DNA from 4 places in the Ensifer sp. KUDG1 genome. Region 4 is predicted to be linked to each of the others. Evidence: riboswitches for the same ligand, from Rfam matches in the RefSeq annotation. Region 4 holds a riboswitch; each other region holds the start of a gene.
The links. A riboswitch is a leader RNA that binds a small molecule or an ion and turns the genes downstream of it on or off. The one in region 4 is predicted to bind thiamine pyrophosphate.
Positions count from the first base shown of each region.

Region 1: linked by a shared signal. The riboswitch ahead of thiB (thiamine ABC transporter substrate binding subunit) and the one ahead of thiO (glycine oxidase ThiO) in region 4 are both predicted to bind thiamine pyrophosphate.
Region 2: linked by a shared signal. The riboswitch ahead of thiC (phosphomethylpyrimidine synthase ThiC) and the one ahead of thiO (glycine oxidase ThiO) in region 4 are both predicted to bind thiamine pyrophosphate.
Region 3: linked by a shared signal. The riboswitch ahead of thiD (bifunctional hydroxymethylpyrimidine kinase/phosphomethylpyrimidine kinase) and the one ahead of thiO (glycine oxidase ThiO) in region 4 are both predicted to bind thiamine pyrophosphate.

Region 1 covers NZ_JBNDIG010000009.1:78,018-85,127, reverse strand. The annotation lists gene M2267_RS21490 (MarR family winged helix-turn-helix transcriptional regulator) at 1-265, opposite strand, end outside; gene M2267_RS21485 (ABC-F family ATP-binding cassette domain-containing protein) at 425-2,251, opposite strand; gene M2267_RS21480 (thiamine diphosphokinase) at 2,255-2,905, opposite strand; gene M2267_RS21475 (GNAT family N-acetyltransferase) at 2,990-3,475, opposite strand; TPP riboswitch at 3,609-3,727, shown strand; gene thiB (thiamine ABC transporter substrate binding subunit) at 3,779-4,807, shown strand; gene thiP (thiamine/thiamine pyrophosphate ABC transporter permease ThiP) at 4,815-6,440, shown strand; gene thiQ (thiamine ABC transporter ATP-binding protein) at 6,437-7,110, shown strand, end outside.
Region 2 covers NZ_JBNDIG010000006.1:243,468-250,577, reverse strand. The annotation lists gene M2267_RS17425 (ATP-binding protein) at 1-1,408, shown strand, start outside; gene M2267_RS17420 (sigma-54-dependent transcriptional regulator) at 1,412-2,776, shown strand; TPP riboswitch at 2,874-3,002, shown strand; gene thiC (phosphomethylpyrimidine synthase ThiC) at 3,093-4,916, shown strand; gene M2267_RS17410 (hypothetical protein) at 5,289-5,798, shown strand; gene M2267_RS17405 (Zn-dependent hydrolase) at 6,022-7,110, opposite strand, start outside.
Region 3 covers NZ_JBNDIG010000010.1:10,889-17,998, reverse strand. The annotation lists gene M2267_RS22755 (hypothetical protein) at 1-1,747, shown strand, start outside; gene M2267_RS22750 (glycosyltransferase family 4 protein) at 1,744-3,045, shown strand; gene thiD (bifunctional hydroxymethylpyrimidine kinase/phosphomethylpyrimidine kinase) at 3,117-3,947, opposite strand; TPP riboswitch at 4,065-4,168, opposite strand; partial or broken gene M2267_RS22740 (IS110 family transposase) at 4,501-4,737, opposite strand; partial or broken gene M2267_RS22735 (LysR family transcriptional regulator) at 4,760-5,171, opposite strand; gene M2267_RS22730 (glycosyltransferase) at 6,319-7,110, opposite strand, start outside.
Region 4 covers NZ_JBNDIG010000006.1:107,686-114,795, reverse strand. The annotation lists gene M2267_RS16835 (beta-ketoacyl-ACP synthase III) at 1-346, opposite strand, end outside; gene M2267_RS16830 (adenosylmethionine--8-amino-7-oxononanoate transaminase) at 343-1,611, opposite strand; gene bioD (dethiobiotin synthase) at 1,608-2,246, opposite strand; gene M2267_RS16820 (8-amino-7-oxononanoate synthase) at 2,243-3,388, opposite strand; gene bioB (biotin synthase BioB) at 3,385-4,401, opposite strand; TPP riboswitch at 4,824-4,943, shown strand; gene thiO (glycine oxidase ThiO) at 5,107-6,078, shown strand; gene thiS (sulfur carrier protein ThiS) at 6,075-6,272, shown strand; gene M2267_RS16800 (thiazole synthase) at 6,276-7,049, shown strand; gene M2267_RS16795 (thiamine phosphate synthase) at 7,046-7,110, shown strand, end outside.

The sequences.
Region 1 (7,110 bases), on a different contig from region 4:
CCGGATCGGGAACACGGGCGACGAGCCCGTTCGTCTCCAGCCGGTCGAGATAGGCCGACAGCGTCATCGGCTCAATGCCCATGCGCGTTGCGATTTCGGCCTGTTTGATGCCCTCGGTAAGCGCCGCCTGGATCAGCGTGCGCGCCTCGCCGGGCGTGATGCCCAGGTCCATGGCATTGACCTTGCGGTCGAAGGCCCCGCGCAAGAGGCGCGAGACATCGGTCAAAAGCATTCCAATGGTTTCGGATTCTAGCTTGAAGGGCATCATGATCGTTCACAGGTGATATAATAAGTTTTACTTATCATAGCATCTGATAACGTTCAACGCGGCAAGCCATCTTTCCCTTACCAGTTTAACGGTAAAACCCGCAAGGATTCAACGTATTACCTTCGCATTCACGCATGGAGCCGTCGTGGTTGCGCCTCAGCCCTCGAGCTCCTCGCGCAGCATCTCGAGCTCCAGCCATTCCTCTTCCATGCGAGCGAGGTCGGCACGCAGCTTTTCCAGTTCCTGTGCCAGTTTCGCAAAAGCATTTGGATCTTTTGTGAAGAGCTTGGGATCCGCCATCTTTTCTTCGCGCTTGGCAGCCTCGGCCTCCGCCTTGGCGATCTCCTTCGGCAGGTTTTCGAGCGCGAATTTCTGCTTGTAGGAAAGCTTGCCCTTGGCAGCCTTCGGCGCTTCGGCGGCAGGCACGGCGGCATCGGCCTTGGCCTTTTCCGCCTTCTCGGCTTTGCGCTTCTCCTCGATCGCGCCCTTGCGCTGCGCCATCATGTCGGAATAGCCGCCGGCATACTCGATCCAGCGCCCATCCGGCGCCTCCGGATTGGCTGGCGCAATCGTCGAGGTGACGGTGCGGTCGAGGAAGTCGCGGTCGTGGCTGACGAGGATCACGGTTCCGGCAAAACCGGCGACGATCTCCTGCAGCAGGTCGAGCGTCTCGATGTCGAGATCGTTGGTCGGTTCGTCGAGAATGAGAAGGTTCGTCGCCCGCGCCAGAATGCGCGCCAGCATTAGCCTTGCGCGCTCGCCGCCCGACAACTCACGGATCGGGGTGCGCGCCTGCTCCGGCTGGAACAGGAAGTCCTTCATGTAGCCGGTAACGTGGCGCTGCTCGCCATTGACCAGCAGGTTGTCGCCGCGCCCGTCCGTCAGGTAGTGCGCCAGCGTATCGTCGAGATTGAGGTCTTCGCGCTTCTGGTCGAGCGTCGCGATTTCCAGATTGGTGCCGAGCTTGACCGTGCCTGTGTCCGGCTCGATCTGCCCGGTCAGGATCTTCAGGAGCGTCGTCTTGCCGGCGCCGTTCGGGCCGACGAGACCGATGCGGTCGCCGCGGTGCACGCGGATCGAGAACGGCGCGACGATGGTGCGCTCGCCATAGGCCTTGGTGATCTTCTCGGCCTCGATCACCAGCTTGCCGGATTCCTTGGCGTCGGCGGCCGTCGCCTGCACGGTGCCCTGCGGCCCCTTGTGGCCGCGATAGGTCGCCCGCATGGTCTGCAGCTCGCCGAGGCGGCGCATGTTGCGCTTGCGCCGCGCGGTCACACCGTAACGCAGCCAATGTTCCTCGCGCTCGATCGCCTTGCCGAGCTTGTGCTGCTCCAGCTCCTCGGCCTCCAGCACCTCGTCGCGCCAGGCCTCGAAATGGGCAAAGCCACGGTCGAGGCGACGGGACTGACCACGGTCGAGCCAGACGGTGGCGGTCGAGACCTTTTCCAGGAAGCGCCGGTCGTGCGAGATCAGCACCAGCGCCGAGCGGCTGCGGATCAGTTCGTCTTCCAGCCATTCGATCGTCGGCAGGTCGAGATGGTTGGTCGGCTCGTCGAGCAAAAGGATGTCCGGCTCCGGCGCCATGACGCGCGCGAGTGCTGCGCGACGCGCTTCGCCGCCAGAAAGGCGCTTGGGATCCTCTTCGCCGGTCAGACCCAGATGCTGCAGCAGATAGGCGACGCGATAGGGATCGTCGCTCGGGCCGAGACCCGCCTCGGCATAGGCCTGCACCGTGTCGTAGCCGTCGAAATCCGGCGCCTGATGCAGATAGCGGATGGTTGCCGAGGGATGGCGGAACACTTCGCCCGACTGCGCCTCTGCAAGGCCCGCGGCGATCTTCATCAGCGTCGATTTGCCCGAGCCGTTGCGGCCGACCAGGCAGATCTTGTCGCCCGGCTCCACTTGAAAATTGGCGCCGGCAAGCAGCGGCGTGCCGCCAAAGGTGAGGAAGATATCGTCGAGTTTCAGAATGGGAGGCGCCAAGGCTCAGGCTCCGGAAAGGTCATAGGGGCGGGCAAGCACGAGGGCGCGGCCGCTCTTGAGAGTGAAGCGAAGGTGACCCTCCGCAACGTTGGAAACGGTTCGGGACGAGCCGAACGGCAGGGTGAAATCGTCGAGCGGATAACGCGCATTGACGATCGAAAGACCGGTCAGCTCGGTCAACCCGAGGACCGAGAAGAGGCAGCCCTTGGGCAGGTCGACTTCGAGCGAGCCGGCCAGCAGCGGATAGGCCTCCTCCTCGCCCGACGTCATCAACACCGAAAGCCCGCGCTCGGCAAGGGCGACGGCATGAAGCAGATGCATGAACGCATGATCACTGCGGGTGCCGCCGAGCGCGCCGGCGAAGATCAGGCGATCGGCGCCACGCGACAGCGCCGCCTCGACCGCGATCTCACCGTCCGTCGCGGCCTTTGCCGCCGGATAGGGCTCGCGCGGGACGGAGGCGTAGTCCGCAAGAAGGGCTTCCTCGGTCGAGTCGAAATCACCGACCCAGACATCGGGCACGATGCCGAGCAGCCGCGCATGGCGCATGCCGCCATCAGCCGCGATGAAGCGACTTGCGGCCAGCTGGTGAGCCAACCGGTCGGTCAGCGAAAGGGCGCCGCCAAGCAGAATGGTGAAGGTCGATCGAGCCATGGCAAAGCCCATAGCGCAAAGGACCGCCGAAGGAAAACGAAGAAAACCGTCGGGCGACCGGTTCTTAAGATTTTGGTCAGACCGTCAATGCCCCTCGGGCACCGGATCGGGGAACAGCATGCCGGCATAAATGCCGGGGGTCGAATCCGGGATCTCGACGGCCCCGGCCACCCGCTCGTAGAACTTCGCCGGCCCGACACCGCCGATAATCGCGTAGCCGTAGCCGGCCTCGCGCATGGCCGTCAGGCTTGCAAGCAGCAGCGCCTCGCCGATGCCCTGCCCGCGCATGCTTTCGTCGACACCGGTCGGACCAAAGAAGCCGAGCGCCGTCACGTCGTGGCAGGAAAAGCCGACAATCTTTTCCTCATGGACTGCGACATGCATACGCGTCGGGGTCGAGGAAAAGGCGGCTTCCGCCTCGCCCGCCCATCCGGCGCCAAAGGTCTTTTCGATCCAGGACACGACAAGGCGGCGCTCCGGCGCCATGGCGCGGCGAATGCTGACGCCAGGACCAAGCTTCGACTGAGGCTCAGCCGGCAGGGCATAAAGTCGAACGAGCATATCGGGCATGACATTTCCTCCTCGCTGCCGTTGTGTAGCGCAGTTGGCGGCTTACGCAAACACGCGCCGTCGTGCCGGCCAGGCGCCTTTGCTTCCCCGCAAACATCGCTTGCCTTGGGGCCTTGGCAGCGGTAAATCTCTTGCCGCTCTAACGGGGTGCCTCCCGACCGCACAGCGGCCGGAGGCTGAGAGGCGTCAAAACGCCAACCCGCGGAACCTGATCCGGCTCATACCGGCGGAGGGATTAGACGCGATCGGATCGATACGCCCTTTTCCCATGTAACAACGAACTTTGGGAGAGAGGTCCTCGCCATGTCCAATTCATCGCAACTCAAACTCTTTAGCCGGCTAGCCCTTGCGGCCACCGCAAGCCTCGTTTTTTCCGGCGTCGCGATCGCCGCCGACAAGACGCTGACGGTCTATACCTATGAGAGCTTCATCACCGAATGGGGACCAGGCGCCAAGGTTGCGGAAGCGTTCGAGAAGACCTGCGAGTGCAAGGTCAACTATGTCGGCGTCGCCGACGGCGTCGAGCTTCTCACCCGCCTGAAGCTCGAAGGCGAGGCTTCCAAGGCCGACATCGTGCTCGGCCTCGATACCAATCTGGTTGCGGAAGCCAAGGAAACGGGCTTCTTCGCGCCGCACGGCATCGAGGCAACCGGCGTCACCGTGCCCGGCAACTTCTCCGACGACACGTTCCTGCCCTATGACTACGGCCACTTCGCCGTCGTCTACGACACCGAGACGCTGAAGACGCCGCCGAAAAGCCTGAAGGAACTGGTCGAAGGCGACCCGTCGCAGAAGATCGTCATCGAGGATCCGCGCACGTCGACGCCGGGCCTCGGTCTGCTCCTCTGGGTCAAGGCCGTCTATGGCGATGAGGCGGGTGCCGCCTGGGCGAAGCTGAAGGACCGCGTTCTGACCGTCACCCCCGGCTGGTCGGAAGCCTATGGCCTCTTCACCAAGGGTGAGGCGCCGATGGTGCTGTCCTACACCACGTCGCCGGCCTACCACATGGTCGCGGAAAATACCGAGCGCTATCAGGCGGCTGCCTTTTCCGAAGGGCACTACATCCAGATCGAAGTCGCCGGCATGACCAAGAACGCCAAGGAGCCGGAACTGGCAAAGCAGTTCCTCGCCTTCATGACCGGTCCGGAGTTCCAGTCGATCATCCCGACGACCAACTGGATGATGCCGGTCGCAGCAACCAAGGAGCCGCTGCCGGACGCCTTCAACAAGCTGGTCAAGCCGGATAACACCTTCCTCCTGCCCTCGGAGGAGGTCGCCAAGAACCGCAAGGCCTGGATCGACGAATGGCTCGCCGCCATGAGCAAGAACTGAGGCCGGATTGTTCGCACTGCGCGAAAATCGCATGACAGTGGTCGCCGGGGCAGCCTGCCTCGGCGCCTTCGTCCTTTTCGTCGGCCTGGCGATCGTCGCCTTGCTGAGCCAGACGGGCGGCGCCAGCGATGACGCGCTGTTCGACGCCTATATCTGGCGCGTCACCCGCTTCACCCTGCTGCAGGCGACACTCTCGACGCTGCTGTCGGTGCTCTTTGCCATCCCCGTCGCCCAGGCGCTGGCGCGGCGGCCGCAGTTTCCCGGCCGCATCTGGCTCTTGCGCCTGATGGCGCTGCCGCTCGGCCTGCCCGTTCTCGTCGGCGCACTCGGGCTGATCGAGATCTGGGGGCGCCAGGGATTCCTCAATTCCGGCCTGCGCTGGCTCGGCCTCGCGCAGCCCGTCAGCATCTACGGCCTGTTCGGCATCCTGCTCGCCCACGTCTTCTTCAACATGCCGCTTGCGGCACGCCTGTTCCTGGCCGGGCTCGAGCGCATCCCCGCCGAATACTGGCGCAGCGCCGCCAATCTCGGCATGCCGTCGCGCGCACTCTTCCGCTTCATCGAATGGCCCGTCCTGCGCGGCCTCCTTCCAGGTGCCGCCGGCCTTGTCTTCATGCTCTGCGCCACCAGCTTCACCCTCGTGTTGACGCTCGGCGGCGGGCCTGCGGCCAGCACAATCGAAGTGGCAATCTACCAGGCGCTGCGCTTCGATTTCGATCCGCCCCGCGCGATCGCGCTATCGGCCCTGCAGATCGCCATGACCGGCCTGCTGCTGTTCCTGCTTCGTCATCTGGCGACCGGGCCGGAAGAGGGCATGACCGGTGGCCGCACCGTGCGCCGCTTCGATGGCGCATCCAGGATCGCGCGCCTGACCGATGCCGCCTGGATCGCCCTTGCCTTTCTGTTTCTTGGCGCACCGCTGGTCGCCGTCCTCATCTCCGGTCTCGAAGCCGATCTGCTGAAGCTCGCCCGCGATCCGGCCGTGCACCGGGCGCTGCTGACCAGCGCGGCAATCGCGCTCGCCTCGGCCCTCGCCTCCGTCACCATGGCGGCCGTGATGATCCGCGCAGCCGCGACCGTCACCGCGCCGCGTCACGCGACGTCGCTCGCCCGCGGTTTCGCCGGCGCCATCGGCGCCAGCACCTCGCTGATCCTGCTGGTGCCGCCCGTGGTGCTTGGCGCCGGCTGGTTCCTTCTGCTGCGTCCCTTCGGCGATGTCGCGCGTTTTGCGCCCGTTATCGTCGTGGCGATCAATGCGCTGATGGCGCTTCCCTTCGTCCATCGCATCCTCGCGCCGGCAATGGCGACCCATGCGGCGCGGTCGGAACGGCTGACGGCAAGCCTTGGCATCCGTGGTTTTGATCGCCTGCGATGGATCGACTTTCCGGCGCTGCGCAAGCCGCTGCTGATGGCACTTTCCTTCGCCATGGCGCTGTCGCTCGGCGATCTCGGCGCCGTCGCCCTCTTCGGCAGCCAAGACATGGTCACGCTGCCCTGGCTGCTCTACAGCCGCATGGGCAGCTACCGCACCGCCGACGCCGCCGGTCTCGCCCTTTTCCTCGGGCTTCTGTGCCTGATCTTCACCATCCTCGGCACGGCGAATGACAGCCGGCCGGAAAGACGCAAAGCATGACCCACCCCGTCCCCGCGATAGAGCTGCGCGATGTCGAGGTCCGTTTCGAAACGGCCGCGCTCACCTTCGATTGCGCGATTGCCACCGGTGGCATCGTCGCCGTCGCCGGTGCGTCTGGCTCCGGCAAGTCGACGCTGCTCCACCTTATTGCCGGGTTCGAGGACCCCGATCGCGGCGAGGTCCGCATTCTCGGCGAGAACGTGGCCGATCGGGCGCCGTCGGAACGGCCGGTCTCGATGATCTTCCAGGACAACAACCTTTTCGCCCATCTCGACGTCGCGACCAATATCGGCCTCGGCATCGACCCGGCGCTTCGATTGACCGCGACCGACCGCGACAAGATCGAATACGCGCTCCGCCGCGTCGGGCTCGAAGGCTTTGGGAAAAGGCTGCCGCCAACGCTTTCCGGCGGCGAACGCCAGCGTGTCGCTCTTGCCCGGGCGCTTGTGCGAAAGCGCCCGCTGCTGCTGCTCGACGAGCCCTTCGCAGCGCTTGATCCCGGCATGCGCGCCGGCATGCGCACACTCCTGCGGGAACTGCACGCGGAGGAGGCCAACACGATCCTGATGATCACACACCATCCCGAAGACGTGAAAGCCCTGGCCGACAGCGTGCTTTTTCTCGACCAGGGGCGTATCATCGCAAACGATACCCTCGACCGTTTCCTGGA
Region 2 (7,110 bases), 140 kb from region 4:
TTTCCGCATGGCGATGCGCGACGGCAAGGCCGAGCATTTCGCCATGGGCAATGTCAGCAAGCGGCCCGGTCTCTATATCTCCCGGCGGGTCCAGGGCCCTAACGGTCCGATCGGCGTCGTCGTCGCCAAGCTCGAATTCGACGACGTGGAAGCCGAATGGCTCGCCTCCGGCAAGCCCGTCTACGTCACCGACCGGCGTGGTATCGTGCTGATCACCAGCTTCCCGTCCTGGCGCTTCATGACGACGAGGACCATTCCGCGCGATCGCGTCGCCGCCATCCGCGACAGCCTGCAGTTCGGCGATGCTTCACTGTTGCCGCTGCCCTTCCGCGACATCGAACCGACGAGCGACGGTTCCAGCGAGTTGCGCGCGCTCCTGCCCGGCGACAGCGAGCGGCGGTTCCTCCGAGTCGAAACCATGGTGCCGACCACAAGCTGGCGGCTGGAGCAACTGGCGCCGCTCGACGGCGCGATCTCGGCGGCAACCCGCGAGGCCCGGCTGATTGCGCTCGCCCTCCTCGCACCGCTGCTCGCCCTTACCACCTTCCTCCTGCGCCGCCGCCAGACGCTGGCGCTCGTCTCGGCGCGCGATCGCGCCGCCCGCGACGAGTTGGAAACCCGTGTGGCGGAGCGCACCCATGATCTCAGCCTTGCCCGCGATCATCTCGAAACGGAGATCGCCGACCATCGGCGCACCGGCGAAAAGCTGCAGGCGGTGCAACAGGAGCTCGTCCAGGCGAACCGACTGGCGATCCTCGGCCAGGTAGCAGCCGGCGTCGCCCACGAGATCAACCAGCCGGTCGCGACCATCCGCGCCTATGCCGACAACGCCCGCACCTTCCTTGACCGGGGCCAGCAGCAGACGGCGGTCGAGAACCTCGTCAGCATCGCCGAACTGACCGACCGGGTCGGCACCATCACCGACGAACTCAGAAGCTTTGCCCGCAAGGGCCGTTTCGTCGCCGAACCGACGCCGATGCGCGACGTGATCGAAGGGGCGATGTTGTTGCTGCGCAGCCGCTTTGCCGGCCGCATGGATGCGATCGTCATCGACCTGCCGGAAAATGGCCTCCGCGTGCTCGGCAGCCGCATCCGGCTGGAACAGGTGCTGATCAATCTTCTCCAGAACGCGCTGGAAGCGCTCGGCGCGCGTGCCGACGCCGAGATCCGCGTGCGCTGCGAGGACAGCACCTCCGGGACGGTTTCGCTCGTCGTTGCCGACAACGGCCCGGGCATTGCCCCGCATATCCGCGAGGATCTGTTCACGCCGTTCAACACCTCGAAGGACGAGGGCCTCGGCCTCGGCCTTGCCATCTCAAAGGAGATCGTCGCCGATTATGGCGGCGATATCACCGTCGACACCAGCGACAAGGGCACCGTCTTCACGGTTCGCCTGAAGAGGGCCTGAGCGATGCAGCCGACCGTCTATCTCGTCGACGACGACACCCATCTGCGCAAGGCGATGACGCAGACGCTGGAACTCGCCGGCCTCACCGTCATCCCGTTTGCCAGCGCCGCCGAAGCGTTGAAGACGCTCGATGCCAATTTCGACGGCATCGTCGTAAGCGATATCCGCATGCCGGGCATCGACGGCCTCGCCTTCTTCCGCCGCATCGAAGCCTTCGACGCAGACCTGCCGGTGATCCTCGTGACTGGCCACGGCGATATCCCGATGGCGGTGCAGGCGCTTCAGGACGGCGTCTACGACTTCATCCCAAAACCCTTTGCCGCCGATCGGCTGGTGCAAAGCGTGCACCGGGCGCTCGAAAAACGCCGGCTCGTGATGGAAAACCGAGCGCTGAAGCGGGCCGCCGAGACGGCCGGCGACAGCCTGCCGCTGATCGGCCAGACGCCGGCCATGGAGCACCTGCGCCAGACCATCCGGCACATCGCCGATACCGATGTCGACGTGCTCGTCGCCGGCGAGACCGGCAGCGGCAAGGAAGTGGTGGCGACGCTGCTTCACAATTGGAGCCGCCGCCGTAACGGCAACTTCGTGGCGCTGAATTGCGGCGCGCTGCCCGAAACGGTCATCGAAAGCGAACTCTTCGGCCATGAACCGGGCGCCTTCACCGGCGCCTTGAAGAAGCGCATCGGACGGATCGAGCATGCGAGCGGCGGCACGCTGTTCCTCGACGAGATCGAGGCGATGCCACCGGCAACGCAGGTGAAGATGCTGCGCGTTCTGGAAGCGCGCGAGATCACGCCGCTTGGCACCAACCAGGTTCGTCCGGTCGATATCCGCGTCATTGCCGCTGCCAAGATCGATCTCGGCAATCCGGCGGAGCGTGGCGATTTCCGCGAGGACCTCTACTTCCGATTGAACGTCGTGACGCTGTCGATCCCGCCGCTGCGCGAACGCCGTGACGATATCCCGCTACTCTTCTCGCACTTCCTGACCCGGGCGGCCGAGCGCTTCAAGCGCGACGTGCCGATGATCTTTCCGGCCGTACAACGGCATCTGATGACGCATGCCTGGCCGGGCAATGTGCGTGAACTCTCGCACTTTGCCGAACGCGTGGCGCTTGGTGTCGAAGGTCCGCTGGGACAGCCGATTGAGCGCGCCGAACAGCCCGGATTTGCGCTGCCGGAACGGCTCGAACGCTACGAGGCGGAGATCTTGAAAGAGGTGTTGCGCGCTCAGCGCGGCGACGTCAAGGCGACGATCGAGGCGCTCGGCATTCCGCGCAAGACCTTCTACGACAAGCTCCAGCGCCACGGCATCAATCGCGCCGATTATGCCGAGCGGACAGCACCGGAAAAGGCCGGCCGCTAGCGCCAAACTCGAATCCGAAAACACACGCACTAGGCGCATCTTTGTCGATAGGCGAATTCACGCTTGACGACCCGGGCCGTTCGATGGCTATGATCTAGGCATTCACCAGGGGGGTCCCGCAAGGGGCTGAGATTCTGCTGGATGGCCGGCTTGCCGGCTATAGCGCAGTGACCCGTTGAACCTGATCCAGTTCATACTGGCGTAGGGACGGTGCAGATATCGAAGCCAGGATTCCGTGCGGTGAGCACCTGGCGGAGCGTCTTTCATCTTTCCGGCATCAGAACTGGGTCTCCAATCGCAAACTTGGAGCCTCGTCATGAATATTGCCACCAAACCCGCAGCCCTCACGGTCACGCAAGGCCCGCTTCCGGCCTCCCGAAAGATCCACAAGCCGGGCGTTCTTCATCCGGATATTCGCGTGCCGATGCGCGAGATTGCTCTGCACCCGACCTCGGGCGAGCAACCGGTCACGGTCTATGACTCCTCCGGCGCCTATACCGCCGACGGTGCCGAGATCCGCATCGAGGACGGCCTGCCGCGGCTGCGCCGCAACTGGATCGTCGACCGCGGCGATGTCGAGACCTATGAGGGACGAACGGTTCGTCCCGAAGACAACGGCTTTGTGAGTGGCGACCGCCTGACGCCAACCTTCCCGTTCCAGCATGCGCCGCTGAAGGCCACGGGTGGCCGGGCAGTGACGCAGCTTGCCTATGCCCGCGCCGGCATCATCACGCCGGAGATGGAGTTCGTGGCGATCCGCGAGAACCTCGGCCGCGACGCGGCGCGCGCGAAAGTCCGCGACGGCGAAAGCTTCGGCGCCCACGTTCCCGATCACGTGACGCCGGAATTCGTACGCCAGGAAATCGCCAGCGGCCGCGCGATCCTGCCCGCCAACATCAACCATCCGGAATCCGAACCGATGATCATCGGCCGGAACTTCCTGGTGAAGATCAACGCCAATATCGGCAACTCCGCCGTCACCTCGTCGATGGCCGAGGAAGTCGAGAAGATGGTCTGGGCGACGCGCTGGGGTGCCGACACGGTCATGGACCTCTCGACAGGCCGCAACATCCACAACATCCGCGAATGGATCATCCGCAACTCGCCGGTTCCGATCGGCACCGTGCCGCTCTACCAGGCGCTGGAAAAGGTCAACGGCATTGCCGAGGACCTCACCTGGGAAGTCTATCGCGACACGCTGATCGAGCAGGCCGAACAGGGTGTCGACTATTTCACCATCCATGCCGGCGTGCGGCTGCACTACATCCCGCTCACCGTCGACCGCGTCACCGGCATCGTTTCGCGCGGCGGCTCGATCATGGCCAAGTGGTGTCTGCATCATCATCGTGAGAGTTTCCTCTACGAGCATTTCGAGGAAATCTGCGACATCTGCCGCGCCTATGACGTCTCCTTCTCGCTCGGCGACGGCCTGCGCCCCGGCTCGATCGCCGATGCCAACGACGCGGCACAATTCGCCGAACTCGAAACGCTCGGCGAGCTCACCAAGATCGCCTGGGCCAAGGATTGTCAGGTCATGATCGAGGGCCCAGGTCACGTGCCGATGCACAAGATCAAGGAAAACATGGACAAGCAACTGGCCGTCTGCGGCGAGGCGCCGTTCTACACGCTCGGACCGCTGACGACGGACATCGCACCCGGCTACGACCACATCACGTCGGGTATCGGTGCGGCGATGATCGGCTGGTTCGGCACCGCCATGCTCTGCTACGTGACGCCGAAGGAGCATCTGGGTCTGCCTGACCGCAACGACGTGAAAGTGGGGGTCATCACATACAAGATCGCCGCCCATGCCGCCGATCTCGCCAAGGGCCATCCGGCCGCCCAGGTGCGCGACGACGCGCTGTCGCGCGCCCGCTTCGAGTTCCGCTGGGAGGACCAGTTCAACCTCTCGCTCGACCCAGAGACGGCCCGAAACTTCCACGACGAGACCTTGCCGAAGGAGGCCCACAAGGTCGCGCATTTCTGCTCGATGTGCGGGCCCAAATTCTGCTCGATGCGGATCTCGCACGACATCCGTGCCGAGGCGCAGAAGGAAGGGCTGGAGGCGATGGCTGCGAAGTACCGCGAGGGCGGCGACCTCTACATGCCGGTGGAAGAGGCGGCTGGCGCGGCCAAGTAGGCGCCAAAGCCCACTGAAGGGGCCGGTCACGGCCCCTTCAATTCGCTCAGGATCTCCCGGTGTTCGCCAACGGTCTCCTCCTCCTTCTTCATGTTCGGGTTTGACCAGAGTGGGAGGCGCGCTACCGACCCGCCCAATCGGCGAACGCGCCCCCCCTGTCGAACCCGCGATCATCGGCGTGTTGCGGCCACCGCCATGGGCCCGCACCTTGCGCGGCACCCGAATAGCTTGTCCCCGCGTCGATTGAACGGTATGCAAGGCACTCGCAAAAGTCGCTGTCGCCGAAATTCATTCGCGACGCGCTGCAGTCCTATGACGCGCAGAAGGTGTTGCAGAACGACGCAACAACGCCGTTCGCACAAGGAGAAAGACTTGAGGACACGCCTGCTGAGACTGACGGCCCTGTCCATCGGGGTCCTTGCATTCGCAGGCGACCTGTCGCGCGATGGGAGCTTTACCGCGGGCCTTTCCTGGATTTCCGCCGCCCATGCGGACGACGCCAATACCGGCGGCGGGAATGGTGAAGGTGCTCCGGGCGGCGGCGACCAAGGCGGCGAAAACGTCGGGAGCGGCGGCACCGAGGGTGGCGGTGACGGGAGTGGCGGCAACTGGGGCTCCGGCGACGGTAGCGGCGCAGGCCCTGAGCCCGGCCTTGAGCCCGGCGGTACCGGCGCAGGCGGCGGAGGTGCTGCCGTCATCGACCGCAACAGCCACAGCGAGCCCCACTCATCGATGCGTGACTCGCGGGATTACGGACCTGGCGGCAGCACTTGGCACGGCGGCAGCAGTTTCCTGAACCTGTTCCGCCAGACGCCGGAACGGCGCGGCGAAGGGAGCCAGCCTCAATCGTCTGCCCGGCAGAAGACCATTCACACGAATTGAGAGCCCTGAAGAGAGGTCAAGTTCGTCGCAACGAAGGCGGGCCTGCGCTCTTTCTCGAAACCGGACTTCGGATGTGCGTGCAGGAACGGCTTCTGACGCGCGAGAACAGATCAACGGACGTCAGAATTTTACGTTCGAGATACGTCTATCCCGATCGCGACCTGCCTGAGTGAGGCGACGGAGCTATGGATAGAGAGCCTCATCGTTCTCGTCGTGAATCTTCCTAACTGCCGTTCCGGCCGCTGCAAGCAATCCGCTCGACCACATCGAGCAACACATTGGCGCCGGCGACGAGCTCGTCCGGCTCCGTGTGTTCGCGCGGGTTGTGGCTGATGCCGTCGCGGCTCGGCACGAAGATCATCGCCGTCGGCGCGATGCGGGCGATCATCTGGGCATCATGGCCGGCGCCCGAGGTCATGCGCCGGCTCTTGAGGCCTCGCGCGCTGGCCGAAGCCTCGATCGCTGCGACGATGCCCTGATCGAAGACCACCGGCTGGAAGCGTGCAAGCCTCTCAACGGCGATCGTCACCCCCTCTTCCTCGGCGATACGGACAAGGAAGTCCGCAAGCGCCGTTTCGAGCGCCTGCAGCCGTTCTTCGTCCGGATCGCGCAGATCGACGGTGAAGGTGGCACGCGACGGGATGACGTTGATCGCGTCGGGTTCGAAACGCATGGTGCCGATGGTCGCGACACTCGGCGCGTTCGACCGGGCAATAAGTTCGCGCAGGAACAGGCCAACCCGGGCGGCGGCGAGACCGGCGTCGGAACGCATCGCCATCGGTGTCGTGCCGGCGTGGTTGGCGACGCCATCGATCGTCACCCGCTGCCAGGAGATGCCCTGCAGGTTCTCGACCGCACCGATCGCAAAGCCCTCGCGCTGCAGCACCGGCCCCTGCTCGATATGGAGCTCGACATAGGCGTGGGGAGTGAGGAAACCCGGCTCGACGGTACCGGCATAGCCAATCCGCTCGAGTTCTTCGCCCAGCAACGAGCCATCCGTGCCGATGGTCGCAAGCGCCGTCTCCAGCGGCAGACCGCCGGCATAGACGAGCGAGCCGAGCATGTCGGGCGCAAACCGCACGCCCTCCTCGTTGGTGAAGGCGGCAATGACGATCGGCCGGGCCGGCGTCGCACCATTGCTCTTCAGCGTCTCGATCACTTCCAATCCGGCAAGCACGCCGTAGCAACCGTCATAGATGCCGGCATTGATGACCGTATCAATGTGCGAGCCGAGCAAAACAGGCGCTTCGCCCCCGTTCGCGTCGTCGCGCCAGATGCCGAAGATGTTGCCGATACGGTCGACGGCAACGTC
Region 3 (7,110 bases), on a different contig from region 4:
CAAGACGGGAGCTGCGAGCGACGGGTACATCGAGCTCCTTGGCGAGGGGCATGACGGCAGCATCGCCCTGAAAGGATGGGCGCACGACCTGCCTGCCGGCGTCTGCCGGGCGATCGTCAAGAGCGACGACGCCTTTCTGGCCGATTGCAACGTCGCCATTTTCCAGCGCAACGACGCCCCTGACGGCGCGGCTGGCTTCGTCGGCCTCCTGTCCGCAAACGACCTGCCCCGAGCGCGCGACATCAAGGGCATATTCTATCGCGGCCGTGGCGCCTGGCGTTATGCCGGGCTCCACGAACGCCGGGTCGTGACCGGTCCGCTCGAGACACCCGGCCATATCCGCGCGATGCTGCTCCAGAGCCAGAGTTCGCCTCAGGTCATGCTTCGCCTGCGCGATGCCGCGAGCGGATACGATGGCACCGAAACGATTTCAAGCCTTCCGGTTCCTGTCCGCCTTGGCGTGGATGCGCTCTACCAGGGTGAGGATGGTGCCTTCTTGATTTCGGGCTGGCTCTTGGACGCGGAAGGCCATGTTGAAACCGTGCGACTTTGCCGACAGGGCGGCGGGGCACGGCTAGACGCAGGCTGGACCCGAACCGAGCGGTCCGACGTCGAAGAGGCCTTCGTCGATCGCCCGGAATTCAAGAGCGCGATTTCCGGTCACCGCCGATCGCATGGCTTTATTAGTCGAGTCGAGGTGCTTAATGGCGAGGCGGAGGGACCAGTTCACATCGAACTCACCCTCAGGGACGCCCGCCGCGCCTACATGCCACTTTTCCCGGTCCGGCTGCCCGCACGCACCGCCGCCCTACGGCTGCTTGGCTCGATCGATCCGACAAGCTGGGCCCTGCCCGATATTATCGACCGGCAGATCGTCCCTTTCCTGACGGCGGCGCGCAGCACCGCACCGACCATCGAGACCGTTGTCGACATGGGCCTCTTCGACCAGGCCGAGGGTACCGCCATCCTTCTTGTCGCCGGAGAAACCGAAACGGATTTCGCACCGCTCCTGGGGCTGCTCGCGCTTGATCCGCAAACGCGCCGAGCCCCGATCGCGCTCGTGCTGCAGACCGAGCGGTTCCGAAGGCATGCGGTCCACATCCGTCAACTCTCGGAATTCTATCGCTTGCCGCTGCGGCTCATCTCCGTCGAAGGCGCCGGCGATGCATGCGACCTGGCGCAAGCGGCCGCCGAAAGCGTGAACAGCGACGCGGTCGTTCTGCTTTCCTCGTCGCTGACGCCAGCCAATGCCGGGTGGTATCAGGCACTCGTTTCCGCTTACGAGGCAAAGACGGGAAGTATCATTTCTCCGACCCTTGCCTATGAGGATCACTCGATCCGCTGGGCCGGCAGCACGTCGCTGGATCGTCCCGACCATCTGCAATCGAGCCGCTACGCGGGCTATCCTGTCGGCGCCGTCAATCGTCTGAAGCTGACCAGGGTTGCATCCGCATCGCTCGATTGCTGCATCCTGCCGCGCGAAGCGCTTATGGAGGACGCAGGCCTGTCGCCGACCTATCTCGGTGCAGCGCTGAAGGGCCTCGACCTCGCTCTTCGCCTCAGCGGAAAGGGATACGAGGCCTACTGGCTTCCTTCCCTGCAGATGGTGGGATCCGACGAGGTGCCCGGAGAGGGTTCCGCCGCCACCGCGCGCTTCGTCGAACGTGTCGATCGGACGCTGTTCCGCGGCCGATGGATGCCCGCCTCCGAAACTGCCAAAACATTTTTCGAAGAGGCTGGCGCATGAGCGAAAAACTCCGCGTACTCGTGGTCTCCCATGGCCACCCGACCCATTCGCTTGGCGGGGCGGAAATTGCTTCGCATGGTCTTCACAAGGCGCTGAACGGCCTGTCGGGCGTAGAATCGATTTACCTTGCCCGTGTCGGCAATCCGGTTCCGCGCCATGGCGCCTCCGCGCTGATGAGCCTGCGGCTTGCCATGGACGAAGTGCTCTACCACGCCGAAGACTTCGACCATTTCTTCCTCTCCAACGGCGATACGGACGCGATCCGCCGCGACCTCCTGCGCTTCGTTGGCGATATCAAGCCTGATGTCGTTCACTTCCATCATATTCTCGGCTTCGGCCTGGAAGCGCTCTATGCCGTTCGCGATGCCCTGCCCAAGGCGCGCATCGTCGTGACGTTCCACGAATATCTGCCGATCTGCCACAATCACGGACAGATGGTGAAACGCCCCTCGGGCCAGCTTTGCAACGGCGCCTCGCCGATCAGCTGCCACACGTGTTTCCCCGAAATCCCGGTATCGAGGTTCGTTCGCCGCGAGCAGTTCGTGCGCGGCATGCTCAATCTCGCCGATGCCTTTATCGCGCCGAGCGCCTTTCTCGCCAATCGCTATGTCGAGTGGGGGCTCGAAGCCGCAAAGATCTTCGTCATCGAAAACGGCATCGTGATGGGCGACAAGGCGCCGGCCCGCGAGCTGCCGTCAGCGACGGCGCGGCGTAACCGCTTTGCCTATTTCGGGCAGATGACGCCGTTCAAGGGCGTTCACGTGCTGATCGACGCGGTATCGCGCGTGCCCGACGACGTCTGGGGCGACGATTCCTCATTGATGATCTTTGGCGGGAACCTCGAACGTCAGCCGAAGGACTATCAGGAGAAGGTGGCGAAGCTGATCGAGGACGCCGGTCGTCGCGTCCGCTTCTACGGCGCCTACCAGAACCAGGACATGCCGCGGCTGATGCGCTCGGTTGACTGGGTAATAATGCCCTCTGTTTGGTGGGAAAACTCCCCCGTCGTTATACAGGAAGCGTTGCATCACGGCCGGCCGATCCTGTGTTCGGACATCGGCGGCATGGCGGAAAAGGTCCGCGATCGGCTGGACGGCTATCACTTCCGCGCCGGCAGCGCCCAGGATCTGGCCGACCGTCTGATCGACGTCTTGGCCGCCCCGCGGGCATGGGACAATCTGCGTGCGACGCTTCGGCGGCCGACGAGTCATGTCGATTGCGCACGGGAGCATGTGGCGCTTTATCGCAAGTTGCTCAAGGGCGAGCAGCAGTCCCTGCCCAGCGCGGCAGTGGCCTGAGGTAGGGCCGAAGCCATGCCACACTGCTCAGCCTGATCGCGACAACCGGCTAGGACTTTGCTTGGCTTCGGCTACGTTCGAAGCCGCGGCGCCCGACCCTTGTCGTTGCCCCACCAATGATGAAAGTGATGAACCGGCCCATTCCCCTGGCCGATGGTCAGGCCATCGGCCGCCACCAACGCGGCATGCAAGTAGGCCTTGGCTGCCACAACCGCATCGTCAATCGGCATACCCTTGGCAAGCCCCGAGGCGATTGCTGCCGAGAGAGTGCACCCGGTGCCATGATCATTGCTGGTTTCGATCCGTGGCCGCGACAGGATGAGGACACCCTCCCCGCTATAGAAAATATCGATCGCGTCCTTGCCCTTGGCATGACCGCCCTTCATCAGCACTGAACGCGCACCGAGCTTCAGAAGGATCTCTGCCTGACGCGCGACCTCGGCTTCGGTTTCGGCGATTGGGCGTCCGGTCAACAGCGCCGCCTCGGGCAGGTTCGGCGTCAGCACAAGCGCCAGCGGCAGTAACTCCTCTTTGAGCGTCGCGACCGCATCCGAGCGCATCAGATGGTCGCCCGAGGTCGCCACCATCACCGGGTCGATGACAGCCAACCGGCCATAGCGTTTTAGACCGGCCGCAATCACCCCGATCGTCTCCCGGCGAGATACCATTCCGATCTTCACCGCACCGACGGCAAGATCGGAAAACACCGCGTCGATCTGAGCCGCAACGACGGTCGGGGAGATATCCTCCACCGCAGATACCCCGCGGGTATTTTGCGCCGTGACCGCCGTGATCACGCTGGCGCCATAAACGCCGAGCGCAGAGAACGCCTTCAGATCCGCCTGGATGCCGGCCCCGCCGCCAGAATCCGACCCTGCGATGGTTACGGCAATCGCGGTCATAGCCCCACCTGCAAGAGGCTTGAGCCTTTTCGGTTTGAGTCAAAAACGGACACGAGCAAAGCGACCTCCCGGAAATGGACGGAGATCCGGTCGGCAAGCGCAAAGACGGCTGGTGAGCAGAAGGGCCCTCGCCGTTCCTACGCCGGTATGATCCGGATCAGGTTCAAGGGTCTGGCTCACCGCCATCTCAGCACCGTGACAGTGCGCCCCTCGGCAGGAGGGATGCTAGGGGCGGATGATCGGGGATGTCAATGGCCGGAGTTTGGAGCTCGCATGCGTGATTCGATGCAATTCGCGAGAAATCCAAGCTTTCACAAGGACAAAAAAAGGCCCCTATTGCCGTTAGAGCGCAAGGGACCTTTCGTCTGAGCGTTCGACTTCACAGACACGCTGACATTACGTTTTTCATCCGACAAGGCAAGCGGGACGCACACGTATGCATCTCAGGAATCAGAGAATTCCGGGGTACATAATGGCCGGATACATCGTGCGCTGCACGAAAGTGCGGCTCAGTCCTCATCGCCGATCGTTTGGGGTGTGGCATTGCCGTCATTGCGGTTTTCAATATTGCCCCATCGATGACGACGCCACCATTCACATACTTCCGTAAGGCGACCAGCAGTTTGCGAGCGAGCACCACGATCATCGTCTTTTTGAATCGCCCGCCATTCTGTGTGACGCGCTCCTTAAACCAGCAGGACAGGCTGGAGCCCGGCTGGTAGCGCAGCCATAACCAGGCGAGCTCGACCATCGCCGTTCGCAGCCGCGGATTGCCCGCTTTCGGACGCCCTGCTCGCGATTGATCCGCGCCGCTCGATTGAACGGATGATGCCACCGGTCGAGCCGCTCTTCATATGCAGCGCCACGTCGGGGAACTTCCCGCCGATGCGGGCACGAAACGCTGGCAGCACGCCGATCGTCGCCGGATAGACGGTCCCGATCTTGATTGTGCGGGCCGCCTTACCGGCAGCAAATCGCGCCACATGCATCGATAAGCCGATATCGCCGATGATCCGCATCGCCCTATCGTAGAACGCCTCCCCTGCCCGCGTTAACTCGCCCCTCCTTGTCGACCGCTCAAGCTGCCGGACTCCCAATTCCTTCTCCAGGGCCTGGATATGTGAGCTCAGCGCTGGCTGGGCGATGTGCAAACGGACTGCTTACCCGATTGAAGTGCAGCTCCTCGGCGACGGCAACGAAGAACGAGAGGTGGCGAAGTTCCATCGCAACCTCCTGTGAACGTGCAGCCGCGACGCCACACGCAACGGACGCTTTCATGGTCCTAAAATACGTGGTTCCATAAATTGTCAAATGCTGTTTTGCAGCCATGGACGTACGGCAGCTGGGCGCTCTGAATCTTCGACGATTGCGGGTTGCGCGACAGATATTGCAAGATGATCTGGTGCTGGCTGCAGGTATTGAGCGCTCGTATGCCGGCCACCTAGAGCGCGGTACCAAAAACCCCACCATTGTTACACTTCAAGAAGTTCGCTCAAGCTATGGAATGCGAAATAGGCGAACTCTTTGGGAAAGTTCCGGAAGGCACAACTGCTATAGAGCCGCTCACAAGCGGGCGGCGAGCGGCAGCAAAAGGGACAATGTACGTGTTTGGAAAAAAAGAGAAATTCCGTGGGTCGGACATTCGCCGAGGCGCCAGTTTCCGCAAATACCCGTCCCAAACTTTATGCGATACGAGTAATTTCGGGAGCAAGTTGCCCTGAATTTGCTCTCAGGCAGACACGCCCCGTGTTTTTGCCGCAGGCACACTCGACAATGCTACTAAGAGAGGTAGGGGGCAATTCCCGCAGTCAGACGGAGGGCTGTTGCGCGTTTGTTGATCCAGCCATGGCGTCCCGCCACCACCGGGACGCTGCCATGCGCGTCGAACGCTTCCCGCAACAACTCTACCCGCGCTCGCTTGCGGATGCCTTCGAGGCATTACCGAGTGGGCCGCACGCAGTCGAAAAAGCAGAAAGGTCGACGGCAGCACCTTGAAGCGAGCGCCCTCGGCCAAGTCCAAAGTGCGTCTTATGACCACCCGTCGCGACGACCCGCTCCGCTGCTCGTTGAGGCTGGGGATTTGATCGGCTCATTCGCCACGGCGGCGCAAAAAATCGTGCAGACCGTCAGCGCCGCAATTACTTCACCACGGTCAAACGACCTGACGGAGAGGCAGGTCACCAAGCTCAAACTTGTTAAACGCCAGGTTTATCTCGCGCAAAGATTCACCTGCCCCAAGCCCAAGTCATCGGAACGGGATAAAATCTATCACCACCAAAACTGCGTCAGAACCTAATTTGCACGCCGGAACACATCTACGAATTATCTTGGATTGGAAGTCGTGAGTCCCGACGCCCGCTGCTGAGGCCGATTAGGACGCTTTGGTGCGCCCCCATCGGAGTCGCTCAATTGTTTCGTGCACGCGCCAAGCAGTAGATGCCCGAATTCGCCTAAGTTCGCCTGCCAACCGTTCGACTTCGGCCGCCAGACACCTGGATTCGTGTAACGCTTCGTTAAGGCGATTATCCAAAGAATCAATTTTCTTTCGGCACGCTTCTATTTCGATATCCGACGTTGCCCAGCCGTCTTCCGCTATTCGCGACTGGGCTTGATAGGTCGCAGTTTCCGTGCGCGCTGCTGCGAGTTCCTTTTTCGCAGTCGCGGACTTTTCGTTCGCAGCCTTCAATGCTGGGCGAATAATTTGCAAGTCGTCCCAGGCCAAGCGAGCAGTAAGATCTCGCCCCGCCTGCCGGATTGCGGCAGTCCACTCCTCTGGATCGGCGTTTAGGAGGTCCGCGTAGGCTTGCTGCTCAGGTTGACCCGAGGGAATTGGTACCCGTAGTGCCGCGGGCCACCAATCAGCAACATCTGCGATAGACAGCATACTCGCTAATTGCCTCATCCCAGTTTCTCGAGAGCGCTTCCATTTGGCAGAGAAGTGCAACACCGTGGGCTGCCGACAATGGGCCACGGCGGGTTCCGGGTTTTCACGGACTATGCGCTGCCATAAGCGCCAATCGGCAGCAGCCGGAAGGTCTTCCGGCCAAGAATCCAATGATGGCAGGCAATCAGCTCGATAAAGAAAGCAGCTCGCCGGGATCGTATTCTTGCGCTCCATAAAATGCGAGAGTTCGTCCGGCATTTCAAGGTTCGTCAGGAATGG
Region 4 (7,110 bases):
AGGCACCGGCCAGATCGACAGCGCCCGAATTCCGCAGGTCGAGCCGATGCGCAAGCAGGGGCGCGGACGGCGGCAGCAGGTGATCGGGCGTCGAGGTCGCAAGCAGGGTCAGGGCGATATCGTCGCACGCCAGCCTGGCATCGTCGAGCGCCGCCGATCCCGCTCGCGCTGCAAGACCAGTGAGCGTTTCGCCATCCGCAGCCCAGCGTCGTTCGCGGATGCCGGTGCGGCGTTCGATCCAGCCGGGCTCCAGGCCGAGTGTCGCCTCGATCTCGGCATTGGCGACGCGGCGCTCGGGCACCGCATGGCCGAAGCCGACGAGACGAGATGCCGGCGCACCGCTCACAACCGACCCGCCGCAAAAAGCGACGCCGCCGCGTCGATCGCTTCATAGGCTCGCGCGAGGTCCGCCTCGCAGACGCAGTAGGGCGGCATCAGATAGATGACGTTGCCGAGCGGACGGATCAGCAAACCGCGCTTACGGAAAAACGCCCGGAGCCGCGGGCCGACCTCGGCGAGATAGCCGCCGGACGGCACCACGAGATCGAGGGCCGTAATGGTGCCGATCTGGCGGACGTCGGCGAAGCGCGGGTCATCGACGAAGCGCGCCAGATGGCGACGCTGGTGCGCGACCAAAGTTTCGATGCGCGCCTCGACCGGCTCCTGTCTCCAGACGGCGAGATTGGCGAGTGCCGCGGCACAGGCGATCGGATTGGCCGTGTAGGAACTCGAATGGAAGAAGGTCTTGCGCCGGTCGGCCGAAAGATGCGCCGTAAAGATCTCCGAACTGCAAAGCGTCGCGGCCAGGGGAAGCGCGCCGCCGGTCAGCCCCTTCGAGGTGCAGAGAATATCGGGCGTGATCCCGGCCTGCTCGCAGGCAAACAGGCTGCCCGTCCGCCCCCAACCGGTCATCACCTCGTCGGCGATCAGCAGGCTGCCATGCCGTTCGGCGATGCGTTTCAGCTCGGACAGCACGGAAGCAGGATAGGTCTTCATGCCGCCGGCGCCAAGCAGTAGTGGCTCGATCAACAGGGCGGCGACCTCGCCGGAGGCGCAAGCCCGCTCGAAGGCGTCGAGCGTCGCCTGCTCCCGGCCCGGCTCCGGAAAGGGCAGGCGATCGACGGCGAAAAGCAGCGGCGCGTAGGCAGCGTTGAAAACGCCTCTTTCGCCCGCCGACATCGTGCCGATCGTGTCGCCGTGATAACCGTGCTCCAGCACGCAAATGCGGTTTCGCGGCCGGCCGTTGTTGTGGAAGAAACCGAGCGCCATTTTCAGCGCGACCTCGACCGCGGTCGAACCACTGTCGGAATAAAACACATGGGCGAGCCCGGGCGGTGCGATCTCGATCAGCCCGCGCGCGAGTTCCTCGGCCGGCGCGTGGGTATATTCGGCGAAGATGATCTGGTCGCAGGTTTCCGTCGCCCTGCGGATCGCCTCCATGATGGTGGGGTGGCGATGGCCGTGAGTGATGACCCACCAAGACGAAATCGCGTCGAGGATCGACGCGCCATCTTCGTCGACGAGACAGGCGCCCTCGGTGCCGACGATGCGGCGCATCGCCGGTTCCAGCGCATGCTGGGTGAAGGGATACCAGACGGCGGAGTTTCTCATGCCGGCACCTCCAGGAAATCGGCGATGTTGAAATTTTCAGCGAAGGCGCGGCGCAGGCGGTCGGGCGTCAGCGGATCGAGTCGCGGCAGCCGGCCGAGACGCCGCACGGCGCCAAGTTCGGATATGACCGCTTCGCTGTCCTCCTGCGCGTCGCCGATGATGGCGACGCCGAGGATGGGAATGGCGCGGCTGCGTAGCGCTTCGAGCGACAAGAGGGTGTGGTTGATCGTGCCGAGCCCGGTGCGAGCACAGAGAACGACCGGGATCTGCCAGCGCGCGAAGACATCCGCAAAGACCGTGTGTTCCGTCAGCGGCACCAGAAGCCCGCCTGCGCCTTCGATCACCAGCGGTCGTTCCACCCCAGGCGGCAAAAGACCTTCCGGCCGGAGCGTGACGCCGTCGATCCGTGCCGAGAGGTGCGGCGAGGCCGGTGTTGCGAGCCTGTAGGCTTCAGGCAGGACGCGGTCAGACGACAACCGGCCGAGCCGGGCGACGGTTTCGCTGTCGGTTTCTTCGTCGAGACCTGACTGCACAGGCTTCCAGTAGCAGCCGTCGAGCGCGTCGGTGAGAGCTGCGGAAAAGATGGTCTTGCCGATGCCGGTATCAGTACCGGTGACCACGATACGGGTTTTCATGGCCGCTCCTTGGCGATCGCGCTCTTCAACTGCTGCAGCATCTGCGCGATTGCAGACTGGTCGACGTTGAGCGTGATGGCGATCCGAAGACGCGCGGTGCCTTCCGGCACCGTCGGCGGGCGGATTGCCCTGATATCGTAGCCCTCGGCGCGCATGCTGGCGGCGATGCGGAGCGCTCGGCCGTTGTCGCCGATCGGGATGGGCAGGATCTGCGAGCCGCTGCCTTCGATGCCAAGCGTCTCGACGAGCGCCCGGTTGGCGAAGGATCTGAGGCCCTCGAATGCGGCGCGGCGTTCCGGCTCGTCGACGAGGGCTACGAGCGCTTCGCGCACCGCGGCCGCAACGAGCGGCGAAGGTGCGGTGGAGTAGATGAAGTTGCGGGCGCGGTTGACGAGATAGTCGCAAAGGACGGCGCTCGCCCCGACCACCGCGCCGGAAACACCGAGCGCCTTGCCGCAGGTGTGCAGCACGACGACGTTCTCCCGGCCTTCCAACTCCGCCGCCAGACCGCGACCTTCCCGTCCGAAGACGCCGGTCGCGTGCGCCTCGTCGATGACGAGAAAGCCGTCATGCTGTGCGGCAAGCGCTGAGAGGTCGGCAAGCGGCGCGCGATCGCCATCCATCGAATAGAGGCTTTCGACGGCAATCCACGGGCGCCCCGCTCCGCCGGCCCGGCGCCATTTTTCGATGGCATCGGCAAAGGCGCCGACATCGTTGTGCACTGCTGCCACCGCATCGGCCTTGCTTGCGGCGACGCCCTCACGGGCGCTCGCATGGATCAGGGCATCATGGACGATGAGATCGTCCCGCTGCGGCAGCGTCGAAAACAAGGCAGCATTGGCGGCATAGCCGCTGCCGAAAAAGAGCATCCGTTCGGCGCCGAAGAAGGCGGCCGCTTCCGTCTCCAGCGCCTGGTGTTCTTCGTGATTGCCGCGCAACAGCCGTGAGCCGCCGGAGCCGACAGGCACGCCGCGCGCGATGGCGGCCGTTATCGCCGCCTTCAGCCGCGGCGAGGCGGCGAGCGCCAGGTAGTCGTTCGAGGTGAAATCCACTCCGCCGGCGGGGGCAAGAGCGCGCCGGCGGCCCTTGCGTTCGAGGCCCTCCAGCGTCTTCTCGTAGCGCGCAAAAAGACCCGCGGTCATTCCGCCGCGTCCTGCCTTGCCGCCAGCGCCATCGGCTTCAGCCCCAGCCGCCGGAAGAGCGCTGCATCGTGGTCCTCGCCGGGATTATCGGCGGTCAGCAGGGTTTCGCCGACAAAGATCGAATTGGCGCCGGCAAAGAAACAGAGCGCCTGCGTCTCGTCGCTCATGTCGGTGCGACCGGCCGAAAGCCGGACATGCGATTGCGGCATCAGGATGCGGGCAAGCGCGATGGTGCGGACGAAATCGATCGGATCGACGGGTGCTGCATCCGCCAGCTTCGAGCCCGGGATCGGGATCAGCATGTTGATCGGCACGCTCTCGGGCGGCTCGGCCAGGTTGGCGAGGGTCACCAGCATCGAGATCCGGTCGTCGGCCGTCTCGCCCATGCCGAGGATGCCGCCGGCGCAGACCTTGATGCCGGCGTCGCGGACATTGGCGAGCGTCTCCAGCCGGTCGGCAAAGCTGCGGGTGGTGATGATCTCGCTATAGAAGCGTTCGGACGTATCGACATTGTGGTTGTAGTAATCGAGCCCGGCCTCGGCGAGCCGCGCAGACTGGGCCGGCGTCAGCATGCCGAGCGTCATGCAGGTTTCCATGCCGAGCGCCCGTACACCCTCGACCATGGCGACGATGGCATCCATGTCGCGGTCCTTCGGGCTGCGCCACGCGGCCCCCATGCAATAGCGGGTCGCGCCGCCGTCGCGCGCCTTGCGCGCCTCGGCAAGCACACGCTCGACCTCCATCAGCTTCGATGCCTTGAGCCCGGTCGGATAATGAGCGGACTGGCTGCAGTAGCCGCAATCCTCGGCGCAACCGCCGGTCTTGATCGAGAGCAACCGGCTCATCTGGATGGCGTTGGGATCGAACTGCGCGCGGTGAACGGTGTGGGCGCGGTAGAGCAGATCGTTGAACGGCAGATTATAGATTTTCTCTGCTTCCGCCTGGGTCCAGCGGGTATTTGCCGCGTCGCCGAGGATAAAATCAGCACCAGCCGCTCGGTTTTTGTCCAGCATTTCGGTTTGTCCTCCAGGTCGTCACCGTCGTAAAATAGATAGAATCCAATATTATCTATAATTTTGTCGGACACGGAAATTCGCAAGCACCCAAGGGAAGAAATGTTTACATCGCATACTCTTCTGGTTGTATTTTTGGATCGTATGAAGGTCCGGACGCCGTCGGCACAGGGCGAGAACCGACAATCACTCACTCGCGCGTCAACGCCAAAGTCTCGCGCACGCCGCCAACGAAACCACTACGACTCCGGACTTCTCCGGCATTCCAAGCTTCATTCCGGTCGGCCAGCCCCTTCCTTCCATCGCGCCACCGACGCCTGCGCTTTCTCGCAGAAAAATTATAGATAATTTTTTCGGCAGTCAGATCACGGTCAGCACGAATGCTGGCTCTTGACAAAAACGGCCCCGAGCGGTCAGCTTGGAGCATTCACCAGGGGTGTCCCGCCAAGGGGCTGAGATTCTGCTATGCGGTTGCGCGGCGCAGTGACCCGTTGAACCTGATCCAGTTCATACTGGCGTAGGGACGGTGCAGACTCGCTGCCGCAAACGTCGCGCTTACGTGACGGTTCAATCGGCAAGGCGTCCTTCCCCTCCCCCGCTCGTGAACTGGGTCTCCACCTTTGGAGCCTCGGCATGCACACCGCCAACACCATCCAGCTTCGTTGCCTACGACGGCCCGTTCGCGCCACACGGGAGCGCTGAGCGATGCGGGTCCTCGTGAAAGGTGCCGGCGTCGCAGGGCTCTGTCTGGCCCATGAACTCAGCGCCCGCGGTGTCGCGGTGACGGTCGTCGAGCAAGAGCCAGGCTTTGCCGGCGCGGCCTCCTGGTTTGCCGGCGGCATGCTGGCGCCCTGGTGCGAGCGCGAAAGCGCCGAAGAGGCGGTGCTGACGAAGGGCATCGGCGCCATCGACTGGTGGGACGACGTCCTGCCAGGCGAAGTTTCCCGCAACGGCACGCTGGTCGTCGCCCCGCCACGGGACGCCGGCGAACTCAGGCGCTTCGCCTCGCGCACCTCCGGCTACGAATGGCTCGACACCGCGGCGATCGAACGGCTGGAACCGGCGCTTGCCGGACGTTTCCGCGAGGCGTTGTTTTTTGCCGGCGAGGCGCATCTCGACCCACGCCGGGCGCTCGCCCGGCTGCGGCAGAAGCTTGTCGATCGCGGCGTCACCTTCATCACCGAGGCGAGCGACAACGGACACCACGATCTCGTCGCCGACTGCACCGGTGCGGCACGCATCAGCGACACGCCCGGCCTGCGCGGCGTGCGCGGCGAAATGCTCTACCTTGAGACAAGCGACGTGGAGCTGTCGCGGCCCGTCAGGCTCGTTCATCCGCGCATCCCGCTCTACATCGTGCCGCGCGGCGGCGGCCTCTTCATGTGCGGGGCGACGATGATCGAGACGGATGACGGCGGACCGATCACCGCCCGTTCCCTCATGGAACTGCTGAACGCCGCCTATGCCCTGCATCCAGCCTTCGGCGAAGCGCGCCTCGTCGAGACCGGCGCCGGCGTCCGCCCCGCCTTCGCCGACAACCTGCCGCGCGCCCTGCGCGCCGGGCAGACCATCACGATCAACGGACTTTACCGCCATGGCTTCCTGCTTTCGCCAGCCGTGGCGGCGGAAGCAGCCGACCTTGCGCTTGCGCAGGACCTGAAGGGAGATGCCGCATGAGACTGACCGTCAATGGCGAGGATCACGACCTCGCCGTCGCCACCCTCGCCGAGCTTCTGGCCACCCTCGATTTCGAAGGCGACTGGCTCGCCACCGCCGTTAACGGCGAACTGGTGCACCGGGCCGACCGTTCGGGTCATGCGCTTTGCGACCGGGACCGCATCGAAATCCTCTCGCCGATGAAAGGAGGCTGAGACATGCTGACGCTCTATGGACAGGACCTGCGCTCGAGACTGCTTCTCGGCACCGCCCGCTATCCCTCCCCCGCCGTGCTCGAAGATGCGGTGCGATCCTCGGGCACCGAAATCGTCACGGTCTCGCTTCGGCGCGAAACCGCCGGGAGCCGCCAGGGCGGCGCCTTCTTCGAACTGATCCGGGCGCTCGGGGTGCAGGTGCTGCCGAACACCGCTGGCTGCCATTCGGTGTCCGAGGCGGTGCTGACGGCCAAGATGGCGCGCGAGGTCTTCGGCACCAACTGGCTGAAGCTCGAAGTGATCGGCCACCACGACACGCTGCAGCCCGATGTCTTCGGGCTGGTCGAGGCGGCGCGCATCCTTTCGGCCGAAGGGTTCGAGGTCTTTCCCTACACCACGGATGATCTGGTGGTTGCCGAGCGGCTCTTGGAAGCCGGCTGCAAGGTGCTGATGCCCTGGTGCGCGCCGATCGGCAGCGCCATGGGGCCGCAGAACATCCAGGCGCTCCGGGCAATGCGGGCGAACTTTCCCGATGTGCCGCTGATCGTCGATGCCGGCATCGGCCGGCCCTCGCACGCAACGACGGTGATGGAACTCGGCTTCGACGCCGTCCTGCTCAACACGGCCGTCGCCGGCGCCGCCAGGCCCGCGCTGATGGCATCGGCGTTTGCGGGCGCGATCGATGCCGGGCGGCAGGCCTTCGAGGCGGGCATGCTCGAACCGCGCGATTTTGCCGTCCCTTCCACCCCCGTCATCGGAAAGGCGGTGTTTGCGTGAAACTCGACCCCTTCTACCTTATCGTCGACAGCGCGGCCTGGATCGAGCGGCTGGTGCCGCT